One region of the Pseudolysinimonas kribbensis genome, then DNA from elsewhere that is predicted to be linked to it. Evidence: predicted binding sites of a transcription regulator. Region 1 holds the regulator's gene; each other region holds the start of a gene.
The links. Region 1 encodes LexA, which represses DNA repair genes until DNA is damaged. Its sites were predicted from a motif close to TCGAACANNTGTTCGA; they were not measured.
Positions count from the first base shown of each region.

Region 1 (10,061 bases):
CCCCTCACCCCGCCTGCACCCGCACGCCGATCGAGTCGACCCGTTCGGCGATGACCGGATGGGCGGACCAGCGCCGCTGCAGCTCGCCCACGAGCACCGCGAGCTCCTCCTCGCCGAGGCCCGGGCGCAGCGTCAGCAGCACGAGGAGCTCCGGCCCCAGCAGGCGGGCGTCGGGGTCGCCCGCGCCGACGGCGACCCCGAGGAGCTCGTCACGACCGGCGGCCGACGCCTGGAACGCGGCGAGCACGTCCGGGTCCTCGAACGACGGCGTCCACGGCTCGCCCGTCGCGAGCGGGCGCAGGGCGGGCCGCCGCACCGCGAACTCGGTCGCGGAGCCGGGATCGATCACGATGAGCGGCGTGCCCTCGGAGGCGGCGGCGAGCGCGACGCGCGGAGCGTCGATCGGGATGGGGCGCGCCGAGGCGTCCCAGGCCTGCATCGCCGCGACCGAGGTGAAGCCGGGCAGCACCGAACGGCCGTCCGGCCCCTCCACGGTGACGATCGACAGCTCCTGGGTCTTGTCGACGAGCCGGCCCCGTGCGCCCACGCCCTCGTCGCCGCGCACCGCGACCAGCGGCACGAGGAGCCGCGCGCTGTGCACGGCCGCGACGACCTCCGGGGCGCCGACCTCACGCATCCGGAACCGCCGGATCGCCTCGAGCACCCGCGGCGGCGCGGTGCCGTCGTCGCCGGCGCCGGCGTTGTCGTGGAAGCGCCGGCCGGTGAACGGGATGCCGGCCGAGTCCTCGTGACGACCCGACGCCCGGGACGGGCCTCGGCGCTGGGGTCGCGGCGAAGGCCAGAAATGGCCTTCGCTCATAGCTCCACCGCGCGGATCAGATTCCGGCGGCATCCAGCGCCTCGGTGAGCGTGAACGCGCCCGCGTAGAGCGCCTTGCCGACGATCGCGCCCTCGACGCCCTCCGGCACGAGCGCGCGCAGCGCCACGATGTCGTCGAGGCTCGAGATGCCCCCGGAGGCGACGACCGGCCGCGTCGTGCGCTGCGTGACCCTGCGCAGCAGCTCGAGGTTGGGGCCCTGCAGCGTGCCGTCCTTGGTCACGTCGGTCACGACGTAGCGCGCGCAGCCGGCATCCTCGAGCCGGGCGAGCACCTCCCAGAGGTCTCCGCCCTCGCGGGTCCAGCCGCGCGCGGCGAGGGTCGTGCCGCGCACGTCCAGGCCGACGGCGATCTGCTCGCCGTGGTTCGCGATGGCCCGCGCGGCCCACTCGGGCTGCTCGAGGGCGGCCGTGCCGAGGTTGATGCGGGCGCAGCCGGTGGCGAGCGCCGCGTGCAGCGAGTCGTCGTCGCGGATGCCGCCCGACAGCTCCACCTGCACGTGCGACGGCAGGCCCGCGATGACCTCGCGGATGATGCTCCGGTTGTCGCCGCGACCGAACGCGGCGTCGAGGTCGACGAGGTGGATCCACTCGGCGCCCTGCTCGGTCCAGGCCGCCGCGGCCTCCCGCGGGTCGCCGTAGCCCGTCTCGCTGCCGGCCTCGCCCTGCGTGAGGCGCACGGCCTGGCCGTCGGCGACATCCACCGCCGGCAACAGGATGAGGCGGTCGGCGGTCGGGTCGGTCACAGGCTGCTCCTCACAGGGATCCGAGCCAGTTGCGCAGCAGCCGGATGCCGGCCTCGCCGGACTTCTCGGGGTGGAACTGGGTCGCCGACAGCGGTCCGTTCTCGGCCGCGGCGACGAAGCGCTCGCCGTGCTCGGCCCAGGTGATCTTCGGCGCCGCGAACCGGCCGTAGGGCTCGAGAGTCCACGCCCGCATCGCATAGGAGTGCACGAAGTAGAAGCGCTCGTCGCCGACGCCCGCGAACAGGACGGAGTCGCCCGGCGCCTCGACCGTGTTCCAGCCCATGTGCGGCAGGACGGGCGCGTCGAGGCGCTCCACGATGCCGGGCCACTCGCCGAGCCCCTCGGTCTCGGTGCCGCCCTCGACGCCGCCGGAGAACAGCACCTGCATGCCCACGCAGATGCCGAGCACCGCGCGTCCACCGGCGAGCCGGCGGTCGACGACCTCGTCGCCGTGCGCGCGCCGCAAGCCCTCGACGACCGCCGCGAAGGCGCCGACGCCCGGCACGACGAGACCGTCGGCCTCCACGGCGCGGGTGCGGTCGGCGGTCAGTTCGACGTCGGCGCCGGCCTCCTCGAGGGCCTTGGCGGCCGAGTGCACGTTGCCGAATCCGTAGTCGAAGACGACCACGGACGGGCGGGCCGTGGTCACAGCGCGCCCTTGGTCGACGGGATGCCGTCCACCCGCGGGTCGATCGCCACGGCCTGCCGGAACGCGCGCGCGAACGCCTTGAACTCCGCCTCCGCGATGTGGTGCGGGTCGCGGCCCGCGAGCACACTGAGGTGCACGGTGAGCCCGGCGTTGATGGTGATCGCCTCGAAGACGTGCCGCACCATCGAGCCGGTGAAGTGGCCGCCGATCAGGTGGAACTCGAACCCGGCCGGCTCGCCGCCGTGCGCGAGATAGGGGCGGCCCGACACGTCGACGACGGCCTGGGCGAGCGCCTCGTCGAGCGGCACCAGCGCGTCGCCGAACCGCGCGATCCCGATCTTGTCGCCGAGCGCCCGGCGGATCGCCGTGCCGAGCACGATGCCGGTGTCCTCCACGGTGTGGTGCACGTCGATCTCGGTGTCGCCCTGGGCGCGCACGGTGAGGTCGACGACGGCGTGCCTGGCGAACGCGGTGAGCAGGTGGTCGAAGAAGGGGACGGTGGTGCGGATGTCGGCGCGCCCGCTGCCGTCGAGGTCCAGGGCGAGGTCGATGCTCGACTCGCTCGTCTCGCGGGTCAGCTGCGCGACGCGCGCCCCGCCCGGGGATTCCAGCCCGCTCATGCGCTCAACGTTAGCGGGCACCGCGCGGGGCCAGCGCGGCGAGGGCCTCCAGGAACAGCGTCGTCTCCTGCTCCGTGCCGGCGGTGACCCGCAGGGCGCCGGGGAGGCCGACGTCGCGGATGATGATGTCCCGCTCCAGCAGCGCCTCGAAGGTCGCGTGCGGATCGTCGAGCCCGTCGAAGAGCACGAAGTTCGCCCAGCTCTCGTAGGCGCGGTAGCCGAGCACGGGCAACTCCGAGACGAGCCGATCGCGCTGGGCGCGGATGTCGTCGACCGTCGCGAGCATCTCGGGCGCATGCCGCAGTGCCGCGATGGCCGCCGCCTGGGTCAGCGCGGACAGGTGATACGGCAGCCGCACGAGGCGCAGCGCATCGACGACCGCCGGGTCGGCGGCGAGGTAGCCGACACGGGCGCCCGCGAAGGCGAAGGCCTTGCTCATGGTGCGCGACACGACCAGGCGGTGCCGGTCGGGCAGCAGCGTGATCGCGCTCGGGGCGTGCGCCGGCATGAACTCGGCGTAGGCCTCATCGACGAACACCATGCCGTCGCTCGCCTCGTAGGCGGCCTCGATCACGTCGAGCGCGACCGGCGTGCCCGTGGGGTTGTTCGGCGCGCAGAGGAAGACGAGATCGGGGCGGTGCGCCTCGATCGCCGCGACCACGGTCTCGGCCGACAGCTCGTATCCGGGGTCGCGTTCCGCCGTCAGCCAGGTCGTGCCGGTGCCGCGGGTGATGATCCCGTGCATCGAGTAGGTGGGCGGGAAGGCGAGCACGCGGCGTCCCGGTCCGCCGAACGCCTGCAGGAGCTGCTGGATGATCTCGTTCGAGCCGTTCGCCGCCCAGACCTGCTCCGTCCCGATGCCGTGACCGAGGTAGGCCGCGAGGCCCTCGCGCAGCACCGTGAACTCGCGGTCGGGGTAGCGGTTCAGGGTGAGGACCGCCGCGGCGAGGCTCTCGACGATGTCGCGAGCGACCGCCTCGGGGATCGGATGGCTGTTCTCGTTGACGTTCAGCTGCACCCGCACGTGCTTCTGCGGAGCGCCGTAGGGCGACTGCCCCCGCAGGTCGTCGCGGATCGGAAGATCGGAGAGCGAGGCCACGGCGCCAGTTTAGGCGGGGCTCCGGACGCCCCGGCCCCCTCCGCCGGCTACCGCGCGGGGGCGTACTGGGCCGGGATCGCGAGCCGCTGTCCGGGCTGGACGACCCCGGACGAGAGGGCGTTCAGATTCGTGATCGCCTCGACGACGTCGCGCGGGTCGGCGTTCGGCGCGATCTGCTGCGCGAGCTGCCAGAGCGACTCCCCCGGTGCCACGGTCACGTAGCTGAAGGTCGCGGAGGCCTGCGTGTCGGTCGCGGTCGCACCGACCGCCCCGATGCCGCCGAAGACCGCGGCGGCGGCGAGCGGAAGGGCGACGGCCGCGGTGAGCACGGCACGGCCGCGGCGGGTGATGTGCAGCCGGCCCCGCGACCCGGCGGGTGCCGCGGGGATGCTGTTCCAGGTGATCGCGCTCATGGTGTGCTCCTCCGGTCTCGAAGTCGTATTCCGAACATACCTTCGATCGAACATGTGTTCAACCCTCCCCAGCGGATTTCCGTCCGAATCCGCCGACACACTCGAACGGATGTTTGTCGAGAGGGCCTGAGGCGGATACAGTTTCGATCGCTGGCACGATCAGATCAGCGACCACCGACATCGGGAGGCCCGGGTGAGCGACACCGAGGAGCGCGCAGGCGGCACACGCCGGCGCACGAGCCTGAGCGAGAAGCAGCTGGCGATCCTGGATGCCATCCAGCGGTCCAAGGTGACCCGCGGCTATCCGCCGAGCATGCGCGAGATCGGCGACGCCGTCGGGCTCTCATCGCTGTCGAGCGTGGCGCACCAGCTGACCCAGCTCGAGCTGAGCGGGTACCTGCGCCGCGACCCCAACCGGCCGCGCGCCCTGGAGGTGCTCATCGACCTCCCGTCGAGCGACGGCAACGAGTCGTCGCCCTCCGTCGCCGACGCCGCGATGGTGCCGCTCGTCGGCCGGATCGCCGCCGGTGTGCCGATCACCGCCGACCAGCAGGTCGAGGAGGTCTTCCCCCTCCCCCGGCAGCTCGTGGGCAAGGGCGAGCTGTTCATGCTGAAGGTCGTGGGCGAGTCGATGATCGACGCCGCGATCTGCGACGGGGACTGGGTCGTGGTGCGCGAACAGGGCGACGCCGAGAACGGCGAGATCGTCGCGGCGATGCTCGAGGGCGAAGCCACGGTCAAGGTGTTCCGTCAGCGCGACGGGCACACCTGGCTGCTGCCGCGCAACAGCGCATTCGAGCCGATCCTGGGCGATGAGGCGCAGGTGCTCGGCAAGGTCGTGGCGGTTCTGCGCTCCGTCTAACCGCGCGCTCCGGCGGGCGCGACGCGGTCGAGCCAGGCCTGCACGAGCGCCATGAAGCGCCGGTGCTCGTCGCGGAACACCGTGTGACCGGTGCCGGCGATCCTGCGCACGGTCATCCCGCGCGTGTGCAGGAGTTCGGCCACGGCGTCCGAGACGAGCCAGCTCTTCTCCGCCAGCACCACGAGGCTCGGCCCGGTCACGAGGGCCGGCGGCGTGAGAGCGCGGGTGTCCGCGAGGCCCAGGATCGTGCGCTTGTCCCAATCGGCGAGCGTCGCCAGTTCGATCTCGACGTCGACCGCGTCCCATTTCGGGTTCATCCGCACGAGCGAGGGGCGCCGCGGTCGCGGCGAGAGCGCGAACAGCAGTTTGAGGAGCACACCGCGGGCTCCTCCCGGGAATCCGAAGGCGGGATCGACGTACACGGCGGCCCGCGGGCGGAGGGTCTCGGCGACCCGGCTCGCGACCAGTCCGCCGAGCGAATGCCCCATGACGAGGTCGGGCGCCCCGTTCAGCAGGGGCGCCACCGTCTCCAGCACGTCGGCCGCCCAGGCGGCGAGCGTGTAACGGCGGGCGCGCGGGCTGCCGCCGTGGCCGGCGAGGTCGACCGCGATGATGTGGAAGCCGCGCCCCTCGAGGTCCGCGCTCACGCGGTGCCAGGCGCGATGATCCGACATCAGCCCGTGGATGAGCAGCGCCGTGCGCGATCCGGCCCCGCTCTCGTGCACCGCCAGCCGCATCGTCGCAGGCTACGCGCGGTGGCTGGGCGACCACTCGGCACCGGGCTCTCCAGCCGCGTCACGGGGCGTCATCCGCTTGGCGCCCCCGGACGGCCTTCGTACAGTGGAGCCGTTCGCAGCGCACATGCGAGGCCTCGCGCTCCGGTTCACCGCCATCCGGCGACGGAGCACCGCCTGCGATTCCACCATCGATGATGGGGAGTCGCCCCCGCGGCTCCCGGAGAGCGAGAACCTCATGACCGTGCAGGGTGCACTGCTCGTCGGCAGCGTCAACCTTCCCGACACCGAGAGCACCTTCCGTGCCGCCGCCGACACCCTCGGCCGCCGCCTGCGGCGGGTGCCCGACGGCGAGACCGGAGACCGATTCCACTGGATCGTCTTCCAGGCCGACCTGATCGGTGGCGCCGACGGCATCGAACGCGTCGGCGACGAGCCCGTGCTGCTGCGCAACCTCGACCTGCGCCCGCTGCGTTTCGCCGACGGGGTGGACCCGGCGCGCGTCGTGCTGCCGAAGCTCGACTACGCGCGCGCGGCTCTCGAGTCCTACGGCACGTTCGCGGCGCTGCGGGAGCAGGGCGTCATCCCGGCCGGCATCCGCTTCCAGGTGTCGCTGCCGACGCCGCTCGCCGTCGTGGTCGCACTCGTGCGGGAGGAGGACCGGGCCGCGTTCGAGCCCCTCTACGAGCGTGCGCTGTACGCCGAGCTCGACGAGATCCTGAGCTCCATCCCGCACGAGGATCTGGCGATCCAGTGGGACACCGCAGTGGAGTTCGGGCTGATCGAGTCGGCCGACTACGGGACCGACTACGGCGCGACCTTCCGCGCGCCCTTCGAGGACCTCTGGGAGGGCCTTGCGGAGCGCGCGCGCCGACAGGCGTCGGCGGTGCCGGAGGACGTGGAGCTCGGCTTCCACCTGTGTTACGGGGACGCCGGCGAGAAGCACTTCGTGGAGCCGAAGGACACCGCGAACCTCGTGCGATACGCGAACCTGCTGCGTGAGGTGTCGCCGCGGCCCATCACGTGGATCCACCTCCCGGTCCCGATCGAGCGCGACGACGAGGCGTACTTCGCGCCGCTCGCGGGGCTGCAGACGGAGCCCGGCACCGAGCTCTATCTCGGGCTCGTGCACCGGGAGGACGGCGCGGAGGGGGCGCAGCGCCGCGCGGCGGCCGCTTCCGCGTTCGTGAGCGACTTCGGCGTGGGCACCGAGTGCGGGATCGGCCGCGCGCCCGACGGATCGGTGCCCGGCATCCTCGAGACCCACCGCGTCGCCCAGGAGTGGTGAGGGAGCGGGGCGGCGGCTACTCGACCCGCTCAGGAAGCGGGGTCTCGAGCGCGCTCTGCAGCTGCTCCGCCGCCCGGCGGGTGGCGAGCAGCTGCAGGCGGGTGCCGCCCTCGTCGTAGCTCGTGTCGAGCACCCGCGTGGTGCGGTGGGCCAGCGCGACGAGGTCGCCGCGGTCGTAGGGCACGACGATGTCGAGGGCGACATCCGGCTGGGGCAGCAGGTCGGCGATCCGGGCGACGAGCTCGTCGACGCCCTCCCCCGTGCGGGCGCTCACGAAGAGCGCGTCGGGCTCGAGCCCGCGCAGCAGCAGCCGGGTGTCGGCGTCGACGAGGTCCGCCTTGTTGAAGACGACGATCTCGGGCAGGTCGCGCGCCCCGACGTCACCGATGACGTCGCGCACCGTCGCCAGCTGCGCCCCCGGATCGGGATGGGCGCCGTCGACGACGTGCACGATCACGTCCGAGTCGCCGACCTCCTCCAGCGTCGACCGGAACGCCTCGACGAGCTGATGCGGGAGGTTGCGCACGAACCCGACCGTGTCGGCGATCGTGAACTCGCGGCCGTCGGGGGTGCGGGCACGACGCACGGTGGGGTCGAGGGTCGCGAACAGCGCGTTCTCGACGAGCACGCCGGCGCGGGTCAGGCGGTTCAGCAGGCTCGACTTGCCGGCGTTGGTGTAGCCCGCGATCGCGACCGAGGGCACCTCGTTGCGGTCGCGGGTGGCGCGCTTGGCCTCGCGCGCGGGCGCGAAGCCCTTGATCTGCCGACGCAGCCTCGCCATCCGGGTGTGGATGCGGCGCCGGTCCAGCTCGATCTTCGTCTCACCGGGGCCGCGGGAGCCCATGCCCTGCCCGCCCGCCGCCTGGCCGCCCGCCTGGCGCGACATCGACTCGCCCCAGCCGCGCAGTCGCGGCAGCAGGTACTCGAGCTGCGCGAGCTCGACCTGGGCCTTGCCCTCGCGGCTCTTGGCGTGCTGGCTGAAGATGTCGAGGATCACGGCCGTGCGGTCGATGACCTTGACCTTCACAGCGTCTTCGAGCGCGCGCCGCTGGCTCGGGGCCAGTTCGGTGTCGGCCACGACGGTGTCCGCCCCGAGCGCCGCGACGATGCCGGCGAGTTCCTCGACCTTGCCGCGGCCGAGGTAGGTCGAGGGGTCCGGGTGCGGTCGGCGCTGCAGCAGGCCGTCGAGCACGACGGCGCCCGCCGTCTCGGCGAGGGCGGCGAGCTCGCGCAGGGAGTTCTCGGCCTCCTCGAGCGACGAGCCGGCATAGACGCCGATGAGCACGACGTTCTCGAGACGGAGCTGCCGGTACTCGACCTCGGTGACGTCCTGGAGCTCCGTCCCGAGACCGCCGACCCGACGCAGCGCGGCGCGCTCCTCCCGGTCGAGCTGCTCGCCGTCGGCGTCGGGCAGCGCGAAGGAGCCGTCCTCCTCCTGGAGGGCGGCGGCGCGGCCCTCGAAGCGGCGCACGGCTGCCCGTGAACCCTCCGTGGCCAGCACGCGGTCGAGGATGCGGTCGTCGTCGGTCATATGGTCGTTCAGCCTAGTTCTCGGTACGTTGTCTGGCATGGTCCCCGCGGAGCACTACTTCTCCGCGACGCCCGCCGGCGCCCCCGGATTCCGTCCGCTCCCGGTCCGACTGGCCGGTCGCGAGGTGATCGTCACGACGGCCAACGGCGTCTTCAGCCCGGAGCGCGTCGACACCGGCACGCAGGTGCTGCTCGGCAGCGTGCCGGCACCGCCGCCCGGCGGCGACCTGCTCGACCTCGGCTGCGGCTGGGGCCCGGTCACCCTGACGCTCGCGATGGAATCGCCGCACTCGCGCGTGTGGGCGGTGGATGTCAACGAGCGCGCGCTGGACCTCGTGCGCCGCAACGCGGCATCCCTCGGTCTGGACAACGTCACGGCCTGCCTGCCCGACGAGGTCCCGGCCGACGTCCGGTTCATGACCATCTGGTCGAATCCCCCCATCCGGGTCGGCAAGAACGAACTGCACGCGATGCTGCTGCACTGGCTCCCGCGGCTCGACGTGGGAGCCGATGCCTGGCTGGTCGTGCAGCGCAACCTCGGATCGGACTCGCTGCAGCGCTGGATGCAGGCGGAGTTCCCGGCCGACTACTCGTTCCTGCGCGCCGCGACCAGCAAGGGCTACCGCGTGCTGCGCTGCCGGCGCCGCACCGGCTTCACCGAGGCGATCACCGTCGTCCCGAAGTGAGACCCGCATGATGCACGACGACCAGCTCCCGGTCGACGCGGAGCTCGTGCGACGGCTGATCGCCGAGCAGTTCCCGCAGTGGGCCGGCCTGCCGATCACGCCGGTCGACAGCGGTGCCACCGTCAACGCGATCTTCCGCCTCGGCGACCGGTTCGCCGCCCGGCTGCGGCTGCGCGCGGGCAACCCCGACGCCGTGCGTGCCGAGCTGGCGCGCGAGGCCGCGGCCCTCGAGGAGCTCGCGGGGATCGTCCCGGTGCCGGTGCCGCGGCCCGTCGCGATCGGGCGACCCGGCGACCGGTTTCCGCTGCCCTGGGCGATCCACGAGTGGCTGCCGGGCTCGACGACGACGCCCACCGCCCTCGCCGGATCGGGGGCCTTCGCCGACGACCTCGCGGCGCTCCTGCTCGCCCTGCGCGCCGCGCCGACGCGCGGACGGACCTTCTCGGGCGGCGGGCGGGGCGGCTCGCTGCCCGATCACGACGAGTGGATGCGACGATGCTTCCGCGAGAGCGAGGGGTTGTTCGACGTGCCCGCGCTGCGCACGCGCTGGAGCGCGCTGCGCGTGCTGCCCGCCGCCGGCGCGGATGTCATGGCGCA
Region 1 is NZ_BAAAQO010000003.1:756,551-766,611, reverse strand. Features, by position in the region: gene ABD285_RS10305 (SseB family protein) at 5-820, opposite strand; gene priA (bifunctional 1-(5-phosphoribosyl)-5-((5-phosphoribosylamino)methylideneamino)imidazole-4-carboxamide isomerase/phosphoribosylanthranilate isomerase PriA) at 837-1,583, opposite strand; gene hisH (imidazole glycerol phosphate synthase subunit HisH) at 1,594-2,232, opposite strand; gene hisB (imidazoleglycerol-phosphate dehydratase HisB) at 2,229-2,852, opposite strand; gene ABD285_RS10285 (histidinol-phosphate transaminase) at 2,863-3,951, opposite strand; gene ABD285_RS10280 (LysM peptidoglycan-binding domain-containing protein) at 3,999-4,364, opposite strand; gene lexA (transcriptional repressor LexA) at 4,558-5,226, shown strand; gene ABD285_RS10270 (alpha/beta fold hydrolase) at 5,223-5,963, opposite strand; gene ABD285_RS10265 (hypothetical protein) at 6,199-7,248, shown strand; gene hflX (GTPase HflX) at 7,265-8,779, opposite strand; gene ABD285_RS10255 (class I SAM-dependent methyltransferase) at 8,817-9,464, shown strand; gene ABD285_RS10250 (phosphotransferase) at 9,472-10,061, shown strand, end outside.

Region 2 (10,061 bases), on a different contig from region 1:
CGGCATCCGGACCGGCCCCGATGTTGCAGGCGTCGGCGTACTGCGCGACGAGCTTGAGCGTGCGCTTCTCGCCGCCCCCGCCGATCATCAGGTAGGGCTTTCCGCTCAGCGGCTGTGGCGAGTTGAGGGTGCGGCCGAGGTGGTAGTACTCGCCGTCGAACGGCTCCTCCGACCCCGACCACATCTGCAGGCAGATCCGGATCGCCTCCTCCAGGCGGTCCATGCGCTCCTTCGTCGGCGGGAAGCGGAAGCCGAGCCCCGCCGACTCCTCGTCGTTCCACGCCGCACCGATGCCGAGGCCGGCACGGCCTCCGGAGATCACGTCGAGGGTGCTGACCGCCTTCGCCAGCAGCGCCGGCTCGCGGTAGATCACGCCCGTGACGAGCGTGTGCAGCTTCACCGTCTTCGTGTGCGCGGCGAGGTAGCCGAGCAGCGTGTAGGCCTCGAGCATCTCGTGCTCGACCGGTCCGATGCCGGGCAGTTGCCAGAAGTGGTCCATGACCGTGATGCGGGTGATTCCCGCATCCTCCGCCGCACGCGCGTGCGCGGCGAGGTCGGCACCCAGCGCGGCGGGGCCGCCGGTCCAGGTGAAGTCGGCGATGTGCAGTCCGAGTTCCATGGATGCCATATTCCCCGGTGCGGATCGCCCGCGCTGGCCGGCGGCGCGCTTGTTACGCCGCCGAGCGCGCGTTCCGCTTCGACGCGAGCGTGCGCCCGTGCTCGACGGCGAGCTGCTGCGCGGCGGCGTGCACCTCGACCGCGTCGTCGGCCAGGCCATCCATCGCCGGATTGACGCCCACCAGGGTCAGCTGGCGCTGCACGACGAGCAGGTCGGCCTTCCAGATGTTCTCGATCACGTGACGCAGCCACGGCGTCGAGTGGTCCCAGTCGGTCTTGCCCGACTCGGGACGGTAGTCGCCGCCGAGAACGCTCGCGAGCACCACCGGCTTGCCGGTGAGGGCGCCGGACTTGATGCGGTCATCCGTGTAGGTGATGTCGTACCAGCTCTTCACGTGGGCGGCGACGCCCCAGTTGTACAGCGGGATCGCGAGCAGGATGGCGTCGGCGTCGACCAGCTCGTCGACGAGGGTGGTGGCGAGCTTGCGGGCGCCCTTCTGCTCCTCGGTGAGGTCGGCATCCGGAGTCATGCCGCTCAGCACGAGCGTGCGCCAGGTCGTGGCCGGCAGCGGATCGGTGCCGATGTCGCGGCGGGTGATCGCGGAATCCGGGTGCTCGCCGGTCCACTCCGCCTCGACGAGATCCGCCAGGGCGCGACTGTGCGAGGTCGCGGGGTTGATGCTGGCATCGAGACGGTAGAGCGACACGGTAGAACTCCCTAACTAAGAAAAACAAAGTGACTAGGGAGAACGTAGCACGACTATCATGAGGGGATGGCGCAGCACGACGACGAGGTGGGGATCTGCGACGCCGCGATCACCCTCGCCTTCTCGGTGCTCGGCAAGCGCTGGAACGGCATGATCCTGAGCGTCCTGGGCTCCGGTGTGAATTCGTTCGTCGGCCTGCGCAAGGCGGTCAGCGGCATCAGCGACACCGTGCTGTCGGAACGCCTGCTCGAGCTGACCGACACGGGACTCGTCACCCGGGCCGTCGTCGAAGGGCCACCGATCACCGTGCGCTACGAGCTGACGACCGCGGGCGCGGAGTTGGTGCCGACGATCTCCCAGCTGGGGCTGTGGGCGCAGCGGAACCTCGGGAAGCCCGCGGAGCAGCCCGCGCGCTGAGCGAAACGTGGGAGGTGCGTCCCGCCTCAGGCCTGCGCGCGCTCCAGCACCAGCTCCCGCACGCGGGCCGCGTCGGCCTGACCCTTCATCGCCTTCATCACGGCGCCGATGACCGCGCCGGCGGCCTGCACCTTGCCGTCGCGGATCTTCTCGAGCACGTCGGGCTGGGCCGCGAGCGCCTCGTCGATCGCGGCGATCAGCGCGCCGTCATCCGAGACGACCTTGAGGCCGCGCGCCGCGACGATCTCGGCGGGCGTGCCCTCCCCCGCGGCGACCCCTTCGACGACCTGACGCGCCATCCGGTCGGTCAGCTCTCCCGACTCCACCAGCGCCACGATCTCCGACACCGCCAGCGGGGTGATCAGCGCGGCCGGCTCGGCATTCTGCGCGTTCGCCAGGCGGGCGATCTCGCCGGTCCACCACTTGCGGGCTTGGGCGGGGGCGGCACCGGCCGCGACGGTCTCCTCCACCTCGACCAGGAGCCCGGAGTTCTGCACGTCTTGGAACTCCAGCTCCGTGAAGCCCCACGATTCGCGCAATCGTCGACGTCGGACGGCCGGCGCCTCCGGAAGCGCCGCCCGCAGCGACTCGATGAGCTTCGGGTCGGGTTCGATCGGAAGGAGGTCCGGCTCGGGAAAGTACCGGTAATCGTCCGCGTCCGACTTGGGACGCCCCGGCGACGTCGTGCCGGTGTCCTCGTGCCAGTGGCGGGTCTCCTGCGTGATCGACCCGCCGGCGGCGAGGATCGCGGCCTGTCGCTGAATCTCGTAACGCACCGCGCGCTCGACCGAGCGCATCGAGTTGACGTTTTTGGTCTCCGTGCGGGTGCCGAGCGGCGCCGGCGGCTCTCCCGCCCGTGCGCGCGGGCGGAGCGAGACGTTCGCGTCGCAGCGGAGGTTGCCGCGCTCCATCCGCGCCTCGCTGATGCCGAGGCTGCGCACGATGTCGCGGATCGTCGAGACGTACGCCTTGCCGACCGCGGGCGCGTTGTGCTCCGCGCCGAAGATCGGCTTCGTCACGATCTCGACGAGCGGCACGCCCGCACGGTTGTAGTCGACGAGCGAGTACTCGGCGCCCTGGATGCGACCGGTCGCGCCGCCGACGTGCGTGAGCTTGCCGGCGTCCTCCTCCATGTGGGCACGCTCGATCGGCACGGTGAAGACGGTGCCGTCCTCCAGCTCCACCTCGACCGAGCCCTCGAACGCGATCGGCTCGTCGTACTGGCTGATCTGGTAGTCCTTGGCGAGGTCCGGGTAGAAGTAGTTCTTCCGCGCGAACCGGGAGCTCGCCGCGATCGAGCAGCCGAGGGCGAGGCCGAGCGAGATCGAGTACTCGACCGCGGTCCGGTTGACGACGGGCAGGCTGCCGGGCAGGCCCAGATCGACGGGCGTAATCTGCGTGTTCGGGCCGGCCGTCACGTTCTCGCTGTTGGCCGGATTCGGCGCGTCGGAGAACATCTTGGTCTTCGTCGACAGCTCGACATGCACCTCGAACCCGAGCACCGGCTCGAACAGTTCGAGGGCCTTGTCGAAGTCCATGAGATCGGCTTTGGCCATGGGTTCGATCCTACGGATCGCGGAGCACCTCGTCCGCGGGGCCAGGACGGGGCTGACATCCGGATCACGGAGCGGCAGGATCAAACCATGACCTTCGAGGTCGGCGCCGATGCCTACCAGCGGTTCATGGGGCGGTACGCCGACGAGCTGGCGCGAGAACTGCTGGCAGAGCTGCGGCCGCATCCGCCGGAACGGGCCCTCGATGTGGGCGCCGGCACCGGGGCACTGACGGCGCAGCTGGTCGAAGCCCTGGGTCCGGATGCCGTGGTCGCCATCGACCCGTCCGCCGCGTTCGTCACGGCGCTCCGGGCCAGCCTGCCCGGCGTGGAAACCCGACGGGGCACCGCCGAGTCGCTCCCCTACCCCGACGCGTCGTTCGATCTGACGCTCGCGCAGCTCGTCATCCACTTCATGACCGACCCCGTCACGGGCGTCGCGGAGATGGCGCGGGTCACGCGTCCGGGCGGCACCGTGGCGGCATCCACCTGGGACTTCGCCGGCGAACGCGCCCCGCTCTCGCTCTTCTGGCGCGTCGCGCGGGAGCTCGATCCGAGCGTGCACGACGAGTCGGACGAGGCCGGCGCACGCGAGGGCGATCTCGAGCGGATCTTCCGCGCCGCCGGGCTGCCGAACGTCCGCGCCGGCGAACTCACGGTGCTCCTGCCGTATCGCGACGTCGACGACTGGTGGCAGCCGTACACGCTCGGGGTCGGGCCGGCCGGCGCCTACGTCGCCGGTCTCGACGACGCGCGAAGGGGCGAGCTGCAGCGCCAGTGCACTGCGGCGCTCGGCGACGGACCCGGCGTCGTCGAGGCGACCGCCTGGGTCGCGATCGCGGAGCGGTGAGGAGGCCGGCTCGGCCGTCGCGCGTCGGATGTGCGGAGCAACCCGATGCGACCCTCGCGGCGCGCGCGGACCGCTGCGATGCTGACCGCATGAGCGCGAGCGAGCTCCCGCAGATCACCGACGACGACATGCACCGGATGATGGCGGCGGCCCAGCCGTACACCGTCGTCGTCTTCCACCGCGGCCCGCATTACCGAGACGAGGGCGCGCGCGCCATCATCTGGGAGCACGGGCGGCGCAACTTCGCCCTGCGGGCCGCGGGCAAGCTCGCGGTGGTCTGCCCGATCCCCGACGAGTCGGAGCTGGCGGGCATCGGCGTCTTCGCCGCGAACCTCGCCGAGACCGAGGCGCTCATGGCCGACGATCCGGCGGTTCAGGCCGGTGTGCTCGTATCGGAGGCGCACGCCGGTCGGAGCTTTGCCGGGGATGCCCTGCCCGCCTGGGGCTGATCGCGCGGTTCCGCGCATTCCCTCGCTTCTCCTTCACAGGGTGGGGGGTGGGGGAAGTTATCCAAGCCACGCTCGGTCTACTACCGAACAGACTTTCGGACCTCGACAATAGAGGGATGGACCTCTCCCGCCTCGGTGATGCGCAGCTGCTGGATCGGCAGCGTGTGCTCGCGGCGGATCGGCGGCGGGTGGATGGGGAGTTGGCGGCGGTGGCGGCGGAGATCGCCTACCGCTCGCGTCCCGAGCTCGGCGGTGCGGGGTTGGCGCAGCGGCTCGGCCTGCGCACCCCGGCCAAACTCGTCGAACAGGTCGGGCAGCTGTCACCGCACGATGCCAACGTCATGGTGCGCGTCGGCGAGTTGACCGGGCCGATCGCCGACGCCGTCGCCGCCGGAGACCTGTCCCTGGATGCGGCGGATGCGATCCGCGCGATCGAGTCCCCGGAACTGGAGGGACAGTTGATCGCGGAGGCGGCGGCCTTGCCGCCACGGCGATTGGCGGTGCGGGCGCGGCAGTTGCGCGACGAAGCCGATGCCGATGGGGTCGCAGACCGGGAGGCGCTGCTGCGCTCGCGCCGCTACCTGCACCTGGTCCCGCAACCCGACGGAATGACCCGGCTCTCCGGCCTGTTGGATCCGGAATCCGCGGCGATCGTGACCGCCGCCTATGACGGGGTCACCTCACCCCGGCGTGGTGGGGTCCGGTTCGTCGACCCGGATGCCGCTCCCGACCTCACCCAGGACGACCGCACCATCGAGCAACTCGCCCTGGACGGGCTGGCCGAGTTGATCCGCATCGGCTCGACCGCCGGCAGCGACGAGATCCTCGGAGCCAGCCGGCCCGCGGTGCGGGTGCATGTCACCGCCGCCGACCTGGACCGCCGCAGTGGGTCCGGAGCCCTCGAAGGACAAACCAGCGCCATCTCCATCGCGACGGTGGAACGGCACGTGTGCGCCACCGGATACCTCCCCATCCTCTTCGACGAGGATCAGCCTCTGGACGTGGGGCGCAGCCAACGCCTGTTCACCACAAGGCAACGCATCGCCCTCGCCGCCCGCGATGGCGGATGCCTCTTCCCCCGATGCGACCGACCACCCACCTGGTGCGAAGCCCACCACATCACCCCCTGGCACCGCGGCGGCACCACCGACGTCGCCGACGGGGTCCTCCTGTGCCGACACCACCACCTGCTCATCCACAACAACGGCTGGCACATCACCCGCACCGGCAACACCTACTCCCTCGTGCCGCCACGATCCATCGACCCCACCCGGACACCCATCCCCCTGCACACGAAGGCACCCGTCCGCACCCGACGCGCCGCATGACCCGAGCGCGGAGTCGGTGGCGCCCCGGCCGCCTCTTTCTGCCGGGCAGCCCCAGGATCGACACGCCGCGTCCTGGATCGGTCGACCAGAAACGTTTCTCGGCTGTTTCGAGATCGCTACAGTGATCGCATGCCCACCGACCCTGCGTTGCCGGTGCCGCGCTCGACGCTCGCTCGCGTAGCGGCCGAGGCCGCCGTCTCGGTCCCCACCGTCTCCAAAGTGTTGAACGGCCGCAGCGGCGTCGCGCCGGAGACGCGTGAGCGGGTCGAGGGCGCACTGCGCGCGCATGGCTACAGCCGCCGCGTGAGCGCCGCGTCGTCCGTGCGCCTGATCGAGCTCGTCATGCCGGCGATCGCCAGCATCACCGGCCTCGAGATCATCACCGGCGTCGAGCGCGCGGCCCGGTCGAGTGGACGCAGCATGGTGCTGACCCAGAGCGGCGATCGCCGCTCGCCCGGTCGAGATTGGATCGACGGCGCTCTCCGGCGTCGTCCGGAGGGCGTCGTCCTCGTCTTCTCCGACCTCGCCCCCGACGACAAGCGGCGGCTGCGCACCCGCGGGATCCCGTTCGTCGTCATCGATCCGAGCGGCGATCCCGCACCGGACGTCCCGTCCGTCGGCTCGGCTAACTGGAGCGGCGGCTACTCCGCGACTCGACACCTCATCGACCTCGGCCACGTGCGGATCGCCGCGATCACGGGCCCGGAGGGGGTTCTCTCGTCGACGGCCCGGCTGTCCGGGTATCGCGCCGCGCTGGAGTCGGCGGGGATCCCACTCGACGAGTCGCTGGTGCTGCGGGGCAACTACCAATACGGCGACGGCCTCGCTCGCGGACTCGAACTGCTCGAACGGCGGGACCGACCGACCGCCGTGTTCGCCGGCACCGACGTCCAGGCCATGGGCGTGTACGAGGCGGCGCGGCGACGCGGCGTCGCGATCCCTGCCGAGCTCTCGGTGGTCGGGTACGACGACATCCGGGTGGCCGCCTGGGCGAATCCGCCCCTGACCACCGTGCTGCAGCCTCTCGCGCAGATGGGCGAGGAGGCGACGCGGCTGGTGATCCGGCTCAGTGAGGGCGAGCCGGCTGAGGCCTCGCGGGTCGACCTCAGCACCACCCTCGTCGTGCGCGACAGCACGACGGCGCCCTCCACGACGCCATGATCGCCGTTAGAAACTTTCTAATTATGGACAGAATGTTGCCTTAGCGATTTCGCGTCAGTAGCGTGCCTGTGTCGGTGGAGCTGCCGCCGACCGGACGGCACCGGTCGTCCGCCTTCCTGAGACGAGGACGTCCATGCCCAAGATGACCACCAGGACGCGGCGATCGTTGATCGCCGCCGCAGCGATCGCCGCCACCGCCGTGCTGAGCGCGTGCGGGACAGCGGGACCGGCACCGAGCGGTGCAGCAGGAAAAGGCACCGCGGGCGGTGCCTCGAGCGTCTGGGTGCTGAGCGGGGCGACCGAGGTCGCATTCGACAAGTCGTTCGCAAGCTGGAACGACGCGCACCCTTCGCAGAAGTTCACGGTCCAGGCGTTCGCCAACGACCCCTACAAGCAGAAGATCCGCACCGCGGTCGGTGCCGATCAGGCCCCGACACTCATCTACGGCTGGGGCGGCGGAACGCTGGCCTCATACGTCGACGCGGGCAAGGTCGTCGACATCAGCGACCTGGTCGCGGACCCCGCGCTGAAGGGCCGCTTCATCCCCTCGATCGCGGCGGTCGGCCAGGTCGATGGCAAGACCTACGCCGTGCCCAACAACGGCCTGAAGCCCGTGCAGCTGTACCTCAACAAGGACGCTTTCACGACCGCGGGAGTGAAGCCTCCGAAGACCTGGGACGACCTGATCTCGTCGATCCCGAAGTTCAAGGCCAAGGGCATCGCGCCGATCACCGTGGCCGGTGCGGCCAAGTGGCCCCTCCTGATGTGGGAGGAGTACCTGGTCGATCGGATCGGGGGCCCGCAGGTCATGAAGGACATCGTCGCGGGCAAGAAGGACGCGTGGAGCGATCCGGCCGTCATCAAGGCCAACACGATGATCCAGCAGCTCGTCGACGCGGGCGGCTTCGTCAACGGCTTCGGCTCGATCTCGACCGACAGCGGAGCCGACATCGCGCTCATGTACACGGGCAAGGCAGCCATGACGCTGGCGCTTCCCAGCGCTTACCAAGCGGTGCAGTCCGGCGATCCCGGCTTCCTGACGTCGCACAAGCTCGGCTACGCCGACTTCCCGACCGTCGCGGGCGGCAAGGGCGACCCGAAGGACGTCGTCGGCAACCCCAGCAACTACTGGTCCGTCTCGGCGAGCGCCACGAAGGCCCAGAAGAAGACGGCCGAGGAGTACATCGCGAAGAACCTGCTGAACGACTCCTACGTCACCGACCTCCTCGGCACCGCCAACGTGCCGCCGGTGCGGGGCATCGAGCCGCAGCTGAAGAAGACCAGCGACCCCGAGTTCTACAACAGGATCTACAAGCTCGCCGACCTGGCGCCGAGCTTCCAGCTGTCGTGGGACCAGGCGCTCCGGCCGGATCAGGCCGACGCGCTGCTGACCAACCTCCAGCAGATCTTCCTGAAGCAGATCACGCCGAAGCAGTTCTCCGCGGCCATGAACAAGACCCTCTGAGTTCATGACCGGATACACCCTCACCACCCCGCGCTCCGGGCGCGCCGAGCGGCCACGCCGCCGGCGCGCCCGGAGCGCGGCGCCCTGGCTGGCGCTGCCCGCGCTGCTCATGTACGTGGCCTTCGCGATCGTCCCGCTCGGCGGCGCGGTCGTGCTGAGCTTCGTGCACTGGGACGGCCTGGGCCCGATGAGCTGGACGGGCCTGTCCAACTGGACCTCGGTGCTCGCCGACCCGATCACGGGCAACGCGCTCGCCCTGACCGGCAAGATCATGCTGATCTCCGTCATCGTGCAGACCCCGATCAGCCTGCTCCTCGGCGTCTTCACGGCCGGCCGCCATCGCTACCGCGAGGTGCTCGCGGTGCTCTACTTCCTGCCGCTGCTGCTCTCGTCCGCCGCCGTCGCCATCGCCTTCAAGGCGATCCTCGACCCCAACTTCGGCGTCGGCGCCGGGTTCGGCCTGCCGTTCCTCAAACAGGACTGGCTGGGACGACCCGACCTCGTGCTGTTCGTCGTGATCTTCGTGATCGCCTGGCAGTTCGTCCCGTTCCACACCCTCCTCTACCAGGCCGGCGTCCGGCAGATCCCGGTCTCGCTCTACGAGGCGGCCACGATCGACGGCGCGAACCGGATCCAGCAGTTCTTCTTCATCACGCTGCCGCAGCTGCGCAACACGATCATCACCTCGGGCACCCTCATGGTGACGGGATCGCTTACGTACTTCGACGTCGTGTTCGTACTGACCGGCGGGGGTCCCGGGTACGCGACCCGGCTCCTGCCGCTGCAGATGTACCTGACCGGCTTCACCGCCAACCAGATGGGTCCCGCGAGCGTGCTCGCCGTGATCCTCGTCGTGATCGGGCTCGCCCTCGCCTTGGTGCTCACCCGCTTCACGGGGTTCGCGAAGATGCAGAGCGACCAGGAGGGCGTCTGATGACCGCCGCTGCGAGCAGTCCCCCGGCATCCCGTACCGGCGCCACGGCGGGACGACGCCGACGCCCCGGCGTTCGCCGCAATTGGCTGGGTGGATTCGGCGGGTTCGTCTGGCTGGCCGTGATCGTCGTGCCGATCTACTACGTCGTGATCACGAGCCTGCGCAGTCAAGCCGGCTTCTTCGCGACCAACCCGCTGCTGCCGCCGCTCACGCCGACGCTCGACAATTACGCGACCGTCGTGCAGAACCAGTTCGGCATCTACCTCATGAACAGCGTGATCATCACGCTCGGGTCAGTGCTCGTCACGGTGGCGATCTCGCTGGGGGCGGCCTATGCGATCGTCCGCACCCGCGGACGCTTCGTGCGGGGCAGCTTTTCGCTGTTCCTGCTCGGGCTGGCGATCCCGACGCACGCCACGATCATCCCGCTGTACTGGTTCATCACCCGGGTGCACCTCTACGACAGCCTGATCGGCCTGATCCTCCCGTCGATCGGATTCGCGGTGCCCATCACCGTGCTGATCCTCGCGAACTTCCTGCGCGACATCCCGGCGGAGCTGTTCGAGTCGATGCGTGTCGA
Region 2 is NZ_BAAAQO010000004.1:744,530-754,590, forward strand. Features, by position in the region: gene ABD285_RS14305 (LLM class F420-dependent oxidoreductase) at 1-619, opposite strand, end outside; gene ABD285_RS14310 (FMN-dependent NADH-azoreductase) at 672-1,325, opposite strand; gene ABD285_RS14315 (winged helix-turn-helix transcriptional regulator) at 1,392-1,742, shown strand; gene gatB (Asp-tRNA(Asn)/Glu-tRNA(Gln) amidotransferase subunit GatB) at 1,769-3,298, opposite strand; gene ABD285_RS14325 (class I SAM-dependent methyltransferase) at 3,386-4,144, shown strand; gene ABD285_RS14330 (YciI family protein) at 4,234-4,593, shown strand; gene ABD285_RS14335 (HNH endonuclease signature motif containing protein) at 4,710-5,921, shown strand; gene ABD285_RS14340 (LacI family DNA-binding transcriptional regulator) at 6,051-7,082, shown strand; gene ABD285_RS14345 (extracellular solute-binding protein) at 7,216-8,547, shown strand; gene ABD285_RS14350 (carbohydrate ABC transporter permease) at 8,552-9,481, shown strand; gene ABD285_RS14355 (carbohydrate ABC transporter permease) at 9,478-10,061, shown strand, end outside.
Region 2: the regulator LexA is predicted to act here: its motif matches at 4,677-4,692, upstream of ABD285_RS14335 (HNH endonuclease signature motif containing protein).

Region 3 (10,061 bases), 750 kb from region 1:
GCTGACCACGAGCGCCGACTGATGATCCTGCGCGACGTGCACGAGGATCGTGACGTCGTTGTTGCCGGCACCCGACGACCCGGCGAGATCGGCCCGGTCCTGGTAGCCCGACTGCCCGCTGCGGGTGTCGGTGCCGACGAGCAGGAGGTTCAGGCCGCCCTTGATCGCCCCGACGCTCGGCGGCGCGGTCGCACCGTTGAGATGCGCGAGGTGGACGGTGTTGCTCCCGACGTCGCTGGCGAGCCGGCTGACCGCGATCGCACTGACCGAGACGACGGCGACCAGCACGACGGCGAGCGCCGAGGCCACGAGACCGATGATCGTGCGGACGAGGCTCGGACGCCGCTGACGACCATGGCGCGCCGACGGACCGGATCGCGCCAGCGGTCCGGACCGCGACCGCATCGCCCGGCGCTCGCTCATCCGACCATGGTCACAGACGACAGCCGCGAGCGCGGTGGGAACGTGCCGGTCATCAGCTGAAGTCCGAATCGGGGCCCGAGCCGTAGCTGAAGTCCAGCCGGGGACGCCAGCCGCGGTTGAAGGCACCGCCGCTCTCCTCCAGGTAGCACTGACCGCACAGCGACTCGTAGACGACCTCGCCCTGCTCGATCGCCACCTGATCGCCGTCGAAGACGAAGCGGCCGTCGACCTTGCGCGCGTTGAAGATCGCCTTGCGGCCGCACCGGCAGATGGTCTTCAGCTCCTCGAGGGAGTGGGCGATCTCGAGCAGCCGGCGGCTGCCGGGGAAGGCGATGGTCTGGAAGTCGGTCCGGATGCCGTACGCCAGGACCGGCACGTCCTCCTCGATCGCGATGCGCAGCAGGTCGTCGACCTGCTCCTCGCTGAGGAACTGCGCCTCGTCGATGAGCAGGCAGCTCACGTCGGAGCCCGTCGCGGCGATCACGCGGGTGCGCTCGCGCATGAAGGCCTCGGTGACGACCTCATCGGGGGCGATCGTGAAGTCGACCGCGCGGGTCACGCCGAGCCGCGAGATGATCGACGCCTCGCCCTTGGAGTCGATCGCCGGCTTCGCGAGCAGCACCTGGTGCCCGCGCTCCTCGTAGTTGTAGGCGGCCTGTAGCAGCGCGGTGCTCTTGCCGCTGTTCATCGCGCCGTAGCGGAAGTACAGCTTGGCCACTACTGGAGCAATCCGTCCTCGGCGGCCCGCCGCACCAGCTCGGCCTTCTTGCTCGCCGGCCGGCCGGCGCGCGCGTATTTCTCGCGCACGCGCCGCAGGTAGGTCTTCGCCGTCTCGTACTGCACACCCATCTGGGCCGCGACCTCCCCCGTGCTGAGGCCCGAGACGTACAGCAGGAGCGCCTCCTGCTCACTCGGGCTGAGCTTGGGCCGCTCGACGACGAGCGTGAGCTGCCGATGATGGACGACCGCGGCATCCGGTGTCAGGCCGACGACGGCGCGGGCGACGTCCATGACGGCGCGCATGGGCACCGCCTTGGAGATGAAGTCGTCGGCGCCGGCGGCGAGCGCCCGCTCGCGGGCCTCTGCCGTCTCGACCCCGGACAGCACGATCACCTTCGCGCCGGCCGCCCGGCAGGTGCGCACCCGCGCCTCGATCGACACCGGCTCACGCAGCTGGAAGTCGAGCAGCACGAGATCGGTCGGGAAGTTCACGTCGTGCACGAGCTCGAGCCAGGTCGTCGCGAGCACGGCGACCTCGAACTCGGGGGCGTTTTCGGTGATCCAGGATCCGAGGCTGTCGAGGAGCACCTCGTGGTCGTCGACGATCGCCACCCGCACGCGCACCTCCGGATGGCGTGCGGACGCGTCGCGCTCCACCCCGGTCGCCGTCAGCACGACACCAGCCTAGATGGTGACCTCGTTCAGAACAGGGTGGGTTGCAGCGCGGCGGCCATCGCGGGCGACAGCTCGGCGGCGATGAGCCCGGCACTCGGCATCTCGTGGCCGGTGGCGTACTCCTCGGCTGCGAACCGCGGGGATGACCCGTCGGTGGTCGGCGTGCCGGTCGCGGGATCCATCGTCGGCCGTCGATCGAGCCCGTGCGCGCACAGCAGCGGCGTGATGCGTCGGGCGAGCCAGGCGCGGTACTCCCTCGGCGGATACGAGCCGCCGCCGTACATCTCGCGGTAGCGCGGCAGCAGCTCCGGATGCTCGCGACCGAGCCAGCCCAGGTACCATTCGCGCGCCCCGGGGCGCAGGTGCAGCGCGGTGTAGGCGACCCGGGTCGCCCCGGCCTCCTCGATCATCCCGAGCAACCGATCGAGGTGCGCGATCGAGTCGGTGAGGTAGGGCAGAACCGGCATGACGAGCACCGAGACGTCGAACCCGGCGTCGGTGGCGGCGCGCACGGTCGCCAGGCGTGCCTCGGTCGTGGGGGTGCCCGGCTCGAGGCTCGCCCGCAGTTGCGGATCGGCGACGTCGATCGTCATCGCGAGCTGCACCGGCACGTGCTGCGCGGCCTCCTGCAACAACGGCAGGTCGCGCCGCAGCAGCGTGCCCTTGGTGAGGACGCTGAACGGCGTTCGCGATGCGGCGAGTGCGGCGACGATGCCCGGCATGAGCCGGTAGCGACCCTCCGCCCGTTGATAGGGGTCGGTGTTGGTGCCGAGCGCGACGTGGGGACGCTGCCAGCTCGGGCGGCCGAGTTCCCTCTGCAGAACCTCGGCGATGTTGATCTTGACGACGATCTGGGTGTCGAAATCGCGGCCGGCATCGAAATCGAGGAACGTGTGCGTATTTCTCGCGAAGCAGAAAACGCACTGATGGCTGCATCCCCGGTACGGATTGATCGTCCACCCGAACGGGAGCGCCTTCGACTCGCCGGGAACGTGGTTCAGGGCGCTCTTCGCGAGCACCTCATGGAAGGTGATGCCGGCGAACTCGGGGGTCTGCACGCTGCGCACGAGATTGTCGAGCCGGCCCATACCGGGCAGGGCGTCGCCGTCCACGACGCCGATCTGCTGCCCGCTCCACCGCATCCACTCATTCGAACATACCTTCGAATGACCGTCAAGCCGATTCGGTATTCGGATATCCGAAATGGGTCCGATATCCTGAATCCGTCCCAGCGCATTTTGACAGGAGAATTCCCGTGGCCCAGAAAGTCGTGGTCCAGCTCGTCGACGATATCGACGGCACTCCCATCGAGGCCGGCTCCGGCAGCACGATCAGTTTCGGTCTCGACGGCGCGAGCTACGAGATCGACCTCGCCGATCGCAACGCGGAGCGCCTGCGCGACGCGCTCGCCCCGTACGTCAAGGCGGGTCGCCGGGTCGGCGGACGTCGCAGCACCGGGCGCGGATCCGGGTCGTCGGCGCCGGCGAGCGAGGCGACCGCCATGCGCGAGTGGGCGCGCTCCCGCGGCATGAAGGTCTCCGAGCGCGGTCGCGTGGGATCCGACGTGGTCGAGGCGTACCGCGCGGCGCACTGACCTGACCGGTCGGGCGCGGGGGCTCAGGCGGGGATGCCGAGCTCGGCCGCCGTCTCGCGCATGACCTTCGTCGCCCTGGCCGGGTCGTCGGAGAGCCGGGTTCCGTAGGTCGGGATCAGCGTGCGTAGCTCCGGCTCCCAACCGGGGAGGCGGTCGCCGAAGCACCGCGCGAGCACGTCGAGCATGATCGGCACGGCGGTCGAGGCGCCGGGCGAGGCGCCCAGCAGCCCGGCGATCGAGCCGTCGGCGGACGCGACCACCTCGGTGCCGAACTGGATCACGGCCTTGCCGTCGGCGCCGCGCTTCATGACCTGGACGCGCTGCCCGGCGGTGATGAGCCGCCAGTCGTCTCCGTCCGCCTTCGGGAAGAAGTCGCGCAGCGACTCGACCTTGTGCGCCCGGCTCGCGAGCAGCTCGCGCACGAGGTAGAGCACGAGGTCGAGGTTCTTGAGGCCCGCGCCGATCATCGTGCCGAGGTTGTGCGGCCGGATCGACGCGAACAGGTCGAGCCACGAGCCCGCCTTCAGGAACTTCGGGCTGAAGCCGGCGTACGGGCCGAACAGCAGGCTCGGCGTGCCGTCGACGTAGCGGGTGTCGAGGTGCGGCACCGACATCGGCGGGCTGCCGACGGCCGCCTTGCCGTAGACCTTGGTCGAGTGCTTCGCGACGATCTCGGGGTCGTCGGTGCGGAAGAACTCTCCGCTGATCGGGAAGCCTCCGTACCCCCGGATCTCCTTGATGCCGGAGCGCTGCAACAGGTTCAGGGCCCCGCCGCCGGCGCCGACGAAGACGAAGCGGCCCTCGAGCGAGAAGGGCGCGCCGCCGACCTCGCGCCGGCCGGTGACCTGCCACACCCCGTCGCGGCGCTTGCGCAGGCCGGTGACCCGGTGCTCGTACCGCAGCTCGGCCCCCTTCGCGACGAGACCGTCGATGAGCAGCCGGGTGAGCGATCCGAAGTCGACGTCGGTGCCGACCTTCATGTACGTGGCGGCGATCGGCTGGCTCTTGGCCCGGCCCGGGATGAGCAGCGGCGCCCAGCGCCGGATCTGCGCCGCGTCCTCGCTGTACTCCATCCCCGCGAAGAGCGGGTGGTCCTTGAGGGCGTCGAAGCGCTTGCGCAGGTACGCGACGTTGTCCTCGCCCCAGACGAAGGTCATGTGCGGCACCGTGTTGATGAAGCGGTGCGGCTCCGGCAGCGTGCCGTCCTCGACCAGGGCCGACCAGAACTGACGGCTCACCTGGAACTGCTCGTTCACCTTGACCGCGTTGGTGATGTCGATCGAGCCGTCGGGCAGCTCCGGCGTGTAATTCAGCTCGCAGAGAGCGGAGTGACCGGTGCCGGCGTTGTTCCAGGGATTGGAGCTCTCGAGCGCCACGTCGCCGAGCCGCTCCAGGATCGCGATGCGCCAATCCGGCTGCAGGCGCTGCAGGAGCGAACCCAGGGTGGCGCTCATCACGCCGCCCCCGATCAGGACGACGTCGAACGCTTCGGGCACACCTCGATTCTAGGCGGGGCCGGCCGAGCCGTCCGGCTTCGGGGCGTCGCCCGCGAGCGACCCTCGAGGCGCCCGCCGATGCGTGATCGCGCCGAACGCGAGCGCGAGCAGTGCGCCCACGACGGCGCCGAGCGAGTTCGCGGCGATGTCGCCGACGCTCGCATACCGCGCCGGGAGCAGCGCCGCCTGTCCGACCTCGATCGCCACCGAGCTGGCGACGCACACCGCGAGCATGAGCAGCCGGCGGCCCGCACCCCGCCCGCCGAGCACCCCCAGCAGGAAGCCGAACGGCACGAACAGGATGACGTTGGCCGACGCCTCCACCACGGAGTAGTCGATCCACCCCCAGCCGCGCGCGCGCAGCAGCGCGAGGAGCGTCCCCAACGACCCGCGGGCGCCGCTGTCGACCGGAACCGGCCAGAAGGCGATCAGCGCCAGTGCCGCGAGGTAGACGACGAGGATCGCGAGGAGCACCCCATGGCGGCGCCCCGGCTTCGGCATCCCGACAGGCTATCGGCGCTCGGCCGCCGCTCCGCGCCGGCCGACCGACTACTTCGTCGAGCCCGCCAGCAACGCGCTCTCGAAGTAGCGCTGGAACGCGAAGAAGACGATGAGCGGGATGAGCATCGACGCGAACGCGCCCGACGACAGGATGTCGATGTTCGCCCCGAACTGTCTCAACTGCGATTGCAGGTAGACCGTCAGGGGCTGGGATTGCGAACTCGAGAAGATCAGCGCGACGAGCATGTCGTTCCAGGTCCAGAGGAACTGGAAGATCGCGAGGGATGCCACGGCCGGCAGGCCGAGCGGCAGCACCACGCGCGTGAAGATGCGCCACTCGCTCGCCCCGTCCAGGCGCGACGCCTCGAGCAGCTCCGCCGGCACCTGACCGAAGAAGTTGCGCATGAGGAACACCGCGAACGGCAGTCCGAAGGCGGTGTGGAACAGCACGACGCCGATGACCGAGCCGAAGATGCCGAGCGAGCGGAATAGCCCGGCGACCGGGATGAACGCGACCTGCAGCGGCACGGCGAGCAGCACGATGATGCCGATCAGCACCCAGTCGCGTCCGCGGAACTCGATCCAGCTGAGGGCGTACCCCGCCAGTGAGCCGATGACCACGACCAGGATCGTCGTGGGCAGGGTGATCAGCAGCGAGTTGCCGAGCGCACCTAGGGCGGCCGTGTCGCTCACGAGGCTCGCGTAGTTCTCGAAGGTCAGCTGCGCCGGCTTCAGGAACGCGGTCCACCATCCGGAGCCCGCCGAGTCGGTCGAGGTGCGGAACGACGAGACGAGCAGACCGACCGTCGGCACGAGCCAGATGACCGCCACGATGATGAGCACGACGTGCACGACGCCGTGCCCGAGGAAGCCGAGGATGCGCTGCGCGAGCGTGCGCGGCGCCTTGACCGAACCCGTGTCGATCGTCATCGCTGGCTCCGGAATCGTCGGACGTTGAGGATGATCGCCGGCAGCACGAGCACGAGCAGGAAGATCGACAGCGCGCTGCCGAGGCCCTGGTCGTTGCCGCCGCCGAACGAGACGTTCCACATCTGGACCGCGATCACGTTGGCCGCCGGTTTCGACGTGCCGGGCGGGATCACATAGACCAGGTCGAAGATCTTCAGCACGTTGATGATGAGCGTCACGAGGATCACCACCAGCACGGGGGCGAGTTGCGGCACCGTGATGCGACTGAAGACCTGCCACTCGTTCGCGCCGTCGGTGCGGGCCGCCTCCAGCAGCGAGCGGTCGATCGCGGTCAGGCCGGAGCCGACCATCACCATGCAGAATCCGGCCCAGATCCAGACGTAGGACAGGATCACGACGACGTTGATGAGCTGCGGCCCGAGCCACGGCACCCCGTTGAACGGCTCCCGGAAGTTGGAGCTGGGCAGTTCGACCGTGTAGCTCGTGCCCGGATCGAGGCCGCTGAGCGTGAACCGGCCGTGGTCGTCGGTGAGCGCCGTCGCCGCCGCCTTCGTCGAGCCGGCCGGGAGCGCCTCGACCGTCACCCTGATGAGCGAGTTCTTGCCGTCGCCCAGCTGGTTGGGCGTTCCGCCGCCGCCGAGCACGAAGTCCGACCACACGGTGCCGGTGATCTGGGTCGCCTTCGCAGCAGGCGCCTTCGTCGCGACCGGGTCGCCCTTCTCGAAGGTGCCCGCCTGGATCGCCACCAGTGGGAAGTCCACCGTCTCGCCCGCCTGCACCGCGCTCTTCGACCGCACCGCGCCATCGGTCTTGACGATGTCGGCGTTCGGTCGCGGCTGCGCGCCGGGGTACGAGCTCGACGGCGCGAACGCGTCGTGCACCGTCACCGCGATGGCGTTCGCGACACCGACCTTCGGGTTCTCCTGGAACACCGAGCGGAAGATGACGCCGGCCGCGAGCATCGAGATCGCCATCGGCATGAAGACGATGAGCTTGAACGCGGTCTTCCACTTGACCCGCTCGCTCAGCACCGCGAACACGAGGCCGAGCACCGTGCACACGATCGGGGCGACGAGCACCCAGATGATGTTGTGCAGGATCGCGCCCAGGGTGTCGGCCTGCGTGAACATGTCCACGTAGTTCGCGCCCGCGTTGAAACTGCCGCGCGCGTCGAACAGCGACCGGATGGCGGTGTAGAAGATCGGATAGACGACGAGCGCGCCGAGCAGCACGATCGCCGGAGCGAGGAACGCCATCGCGAACTTACCCGCGCTGTTGCTGCTCGACCCCCGCCTCCGCACGGGATGGGGGGCCCGCGGCCGCGGCGCCTTCGCGGCGACCGCGGCCGGGACCGTGTCGGCCATGGGTCAGCTCTTGTACGCGGCGGCCGCGGCGGCCTCGAGCTTCTGCTGGACGCCCGCGACGTCGGTCGGGTTCGCGTAGAAGCCGAGCAGGATCTGCCACTCGCCCTGACCCTCGGTGCCGCCGAACGCGCTCGGCGCCAGGTCGGACATGTCGAACTTCAGCACCTTCGCGCTGAGCAGCGCCTGCGCGATCTGCTTGCTCGTGGCATCCGGGTACTTGCCGGTGTCGGCCTTCTGGTTCGGCGAGGTGAAGCCGCCGAGCGGGATCCACGCGTTGGCCGCCTCCGGCATCGCGAGGAACTTCATGAGCGCCATCGTCGCCTTGTCGTCCTTGAACGCCACGGCGACATTGCCGCCGCCCACCACCGACGCGGGCGAGTCGTCGATCGACGGGAAGTCGTAGAACTTCGCCCCCGTGCCGACCTTGGTCTTGGTGTCGCTCGCGATGTTGGTCGCCACGAAGTCGCCCTCGTAGGTCGTCGCGGCCTTCGGGTTGGCGCCGAAGACCTCCGTCACCGCGTCGCCGAAGCTGCGTTGCGCACCGCCCGGCTCGATGTAGTCGGCGCTCCACAGGTCCTTGAGGATGTCCAGGGCCTTGGTCACCGACGGGTCGGTCCACGGGATCTCGTGGTTGGCGAGCTTGTCGTACATGTCACCGCCGGCGGTGCGCAGGTACACGTTCTCGAACCAGTCCGTGAGCGGCCACCCGACATCGGCGCCGATCGACAGGCCCGAGACGCCCGAGTCCTGCAGCGTCTGCATGTCCTTGGTGAACTGGTCCCAGGTCTTCGGCTCGTCGATGCCGGCGTTCTTGTACAGCTGCGTGTTGTACCAGACCGTCGACTTGTTGGAGCCCTTGAACCAGACGCCGTAGGGCTTGCCGTCGACTTTGCCGAGGTCCTGCCAGGTCTGCGAGTAGTTGGCGTCGACGGTCTTCGTCACGCTGCTCGGCAGCGTCTTGAGCGAGCCGTCCGCGGCGAGCTGCTTGAGCAGGCCCGGCTGCGGGATGAGCGACACGTTCGGCGGGTTGCCACCGGTGATCTGCGTGCCCAGCACGGTCGCGACGTTGTTGCCGAGGCTCTTGTAGTCGACCGTGGCGCCGGTCGCCTTCTCGAAGACCTTCAGCACGGCCTCGAAGTCCTTCTGCTCCGCGCCGCTCCAGTCGGCCGAGACGTTGAGCGTCTGGCCCTTCAGGTTCGGGAGGCCGAGGTCGTTCCCGCTCGTGCCGCCGCCCCCGCCTCCGCTGCTGCCGCCACCCGCGCATGCGGCCAGCAGCGTCGCGCTCGCGATCGCGGCGGTCGCGGCGATGATCCGGCGGAATGTCTTCGATGTCATTCGGGCCTCCCTGCCTCATTGCGCTCCAACGCCCGGATCGCGGACGCGGAGGTGCGTTTCGACACTACGTCGGTTTTCTGCGACGTGAGAGAGGGCTCTCAGGAAGCGCGGAGGTAACGAGGTGCGCGGCTCGTCAGGCGACCGTGCTCTGCGCCAGACGCGCGGCCGCGAGCTCCGCGAGCTGCACCGCGTTGAGGGCCGCGCCCTTGCGCAGGTTGTCGTTGGAGATGAAGAACGCGAGACCGCGACCACCGGGCGCACCCTCATCACGACGCAGCCGGCCGACGAGACTGGGGTCGGCGCCGGCGGCGTGGAGCGGGGTGGGCACCTCCTCGAAGCGCACTCCCGGCGCGCCCTCGAGCAGCTCGCGCGCGCGCTCGGGGCTCAGCGGCCGCGCGAACTCGGCGTTGATGCTCAGCGAGTGACCGGTGAAGACCGGCACGCGCACGCACGTGACGCTCACCGGCAGCCCCGGGATCTCGAGGATCTTGCGGCTCTCGTTGCGGAGCTTGTGCTCCTCCACCGTCTCGTTGTCACCGTCATCGACCAGGTCGCCGGCGAAGGGCACGACGTTGAATGCGATCGTCTCGGGGAAGGCGTGGTGCTCGGGGAACTCGACCGCCGAGCCGTCCCGCACGAGGCCGATGGCATCCTGACCCAGCGCCGCCGTCGCCTGCTCGAGCAGCTCGGCACCGCCCACGAGGCCCGCGCCGCTCACCGCCTGGTAGGTGCTGACGATGAGACGGGTGAGGCCGGCCTCCTCGTGCAGGGGCCTGAGCACCGGCATCGCGGCCATGGTCGTGCAGTTCGGGTTGGCGATGATGCCCTTGCGCGCCTCGTCCATCGCGTGCGGGTTGACCTCGCTCACGACGAGCGGCACGTCGGGGTCCATGCGCCAGGCGCTGGAGTTGTCGATGACCAGAACGCCCGCTGCGGCGAAGCGCGGGGCCTGCACGCGGCTCATGGTGGCGCCGGCGCTGAAGATCGCGATGTCGAGGCCGGTCGGGTCGGCCGTGGAGGCGT
Region 3 is NZ_BAAAQO010000003.1:3,007-13,067, reverse strand. Features, by position in the region: gene ABD285_RS06670 (LCP family protein) at 1-423, opposite strand, end outside; gene ABD285_RS06665 (thymidine kinase) at 476-1,141, opposite strand; gene ABD285_RS06660 (response regulator transcription factor) at 1,141-1,818, opposite strand; gene ABD285_RS06655 (Rv2578c family radical SAM protein) at 1,845-2,960, opposite strand; gene ABD285_RS06650 (histone-like nucleoid-structuring protein Lsr2) at 3,074-3,412, shown strand; gene ABD285_RS06645 (malate:quinone oxidoreductase) at 3,436-4,908, opposite strand; gene ABD285_RS06640 (VanZ family protein) at 4,918-5,409, opposite strand; gene ABD285_RS06635 (carbohydrate ABC transporter permease) at 5,458-6,339, opposite strand; gene ABD285_RS06630 (carbohydrate ABC transporter permease) at 6,336-7,703, opposite strand; gene ABD285_RS06625 (ABC transporter substrate-binding protein) at 7,707-9,038, opposite strand; gene ABD285_RS06620 (aspartate-semialdehyde dehydrogenase) at 9,172-10,061, opposite strand, start outside.
Region 3: the regulator LexA is predicted to act here: its motif matches at 2,969-2,984, upstream of ABD285_RS06655 (Rv2578c family radical SAM protein).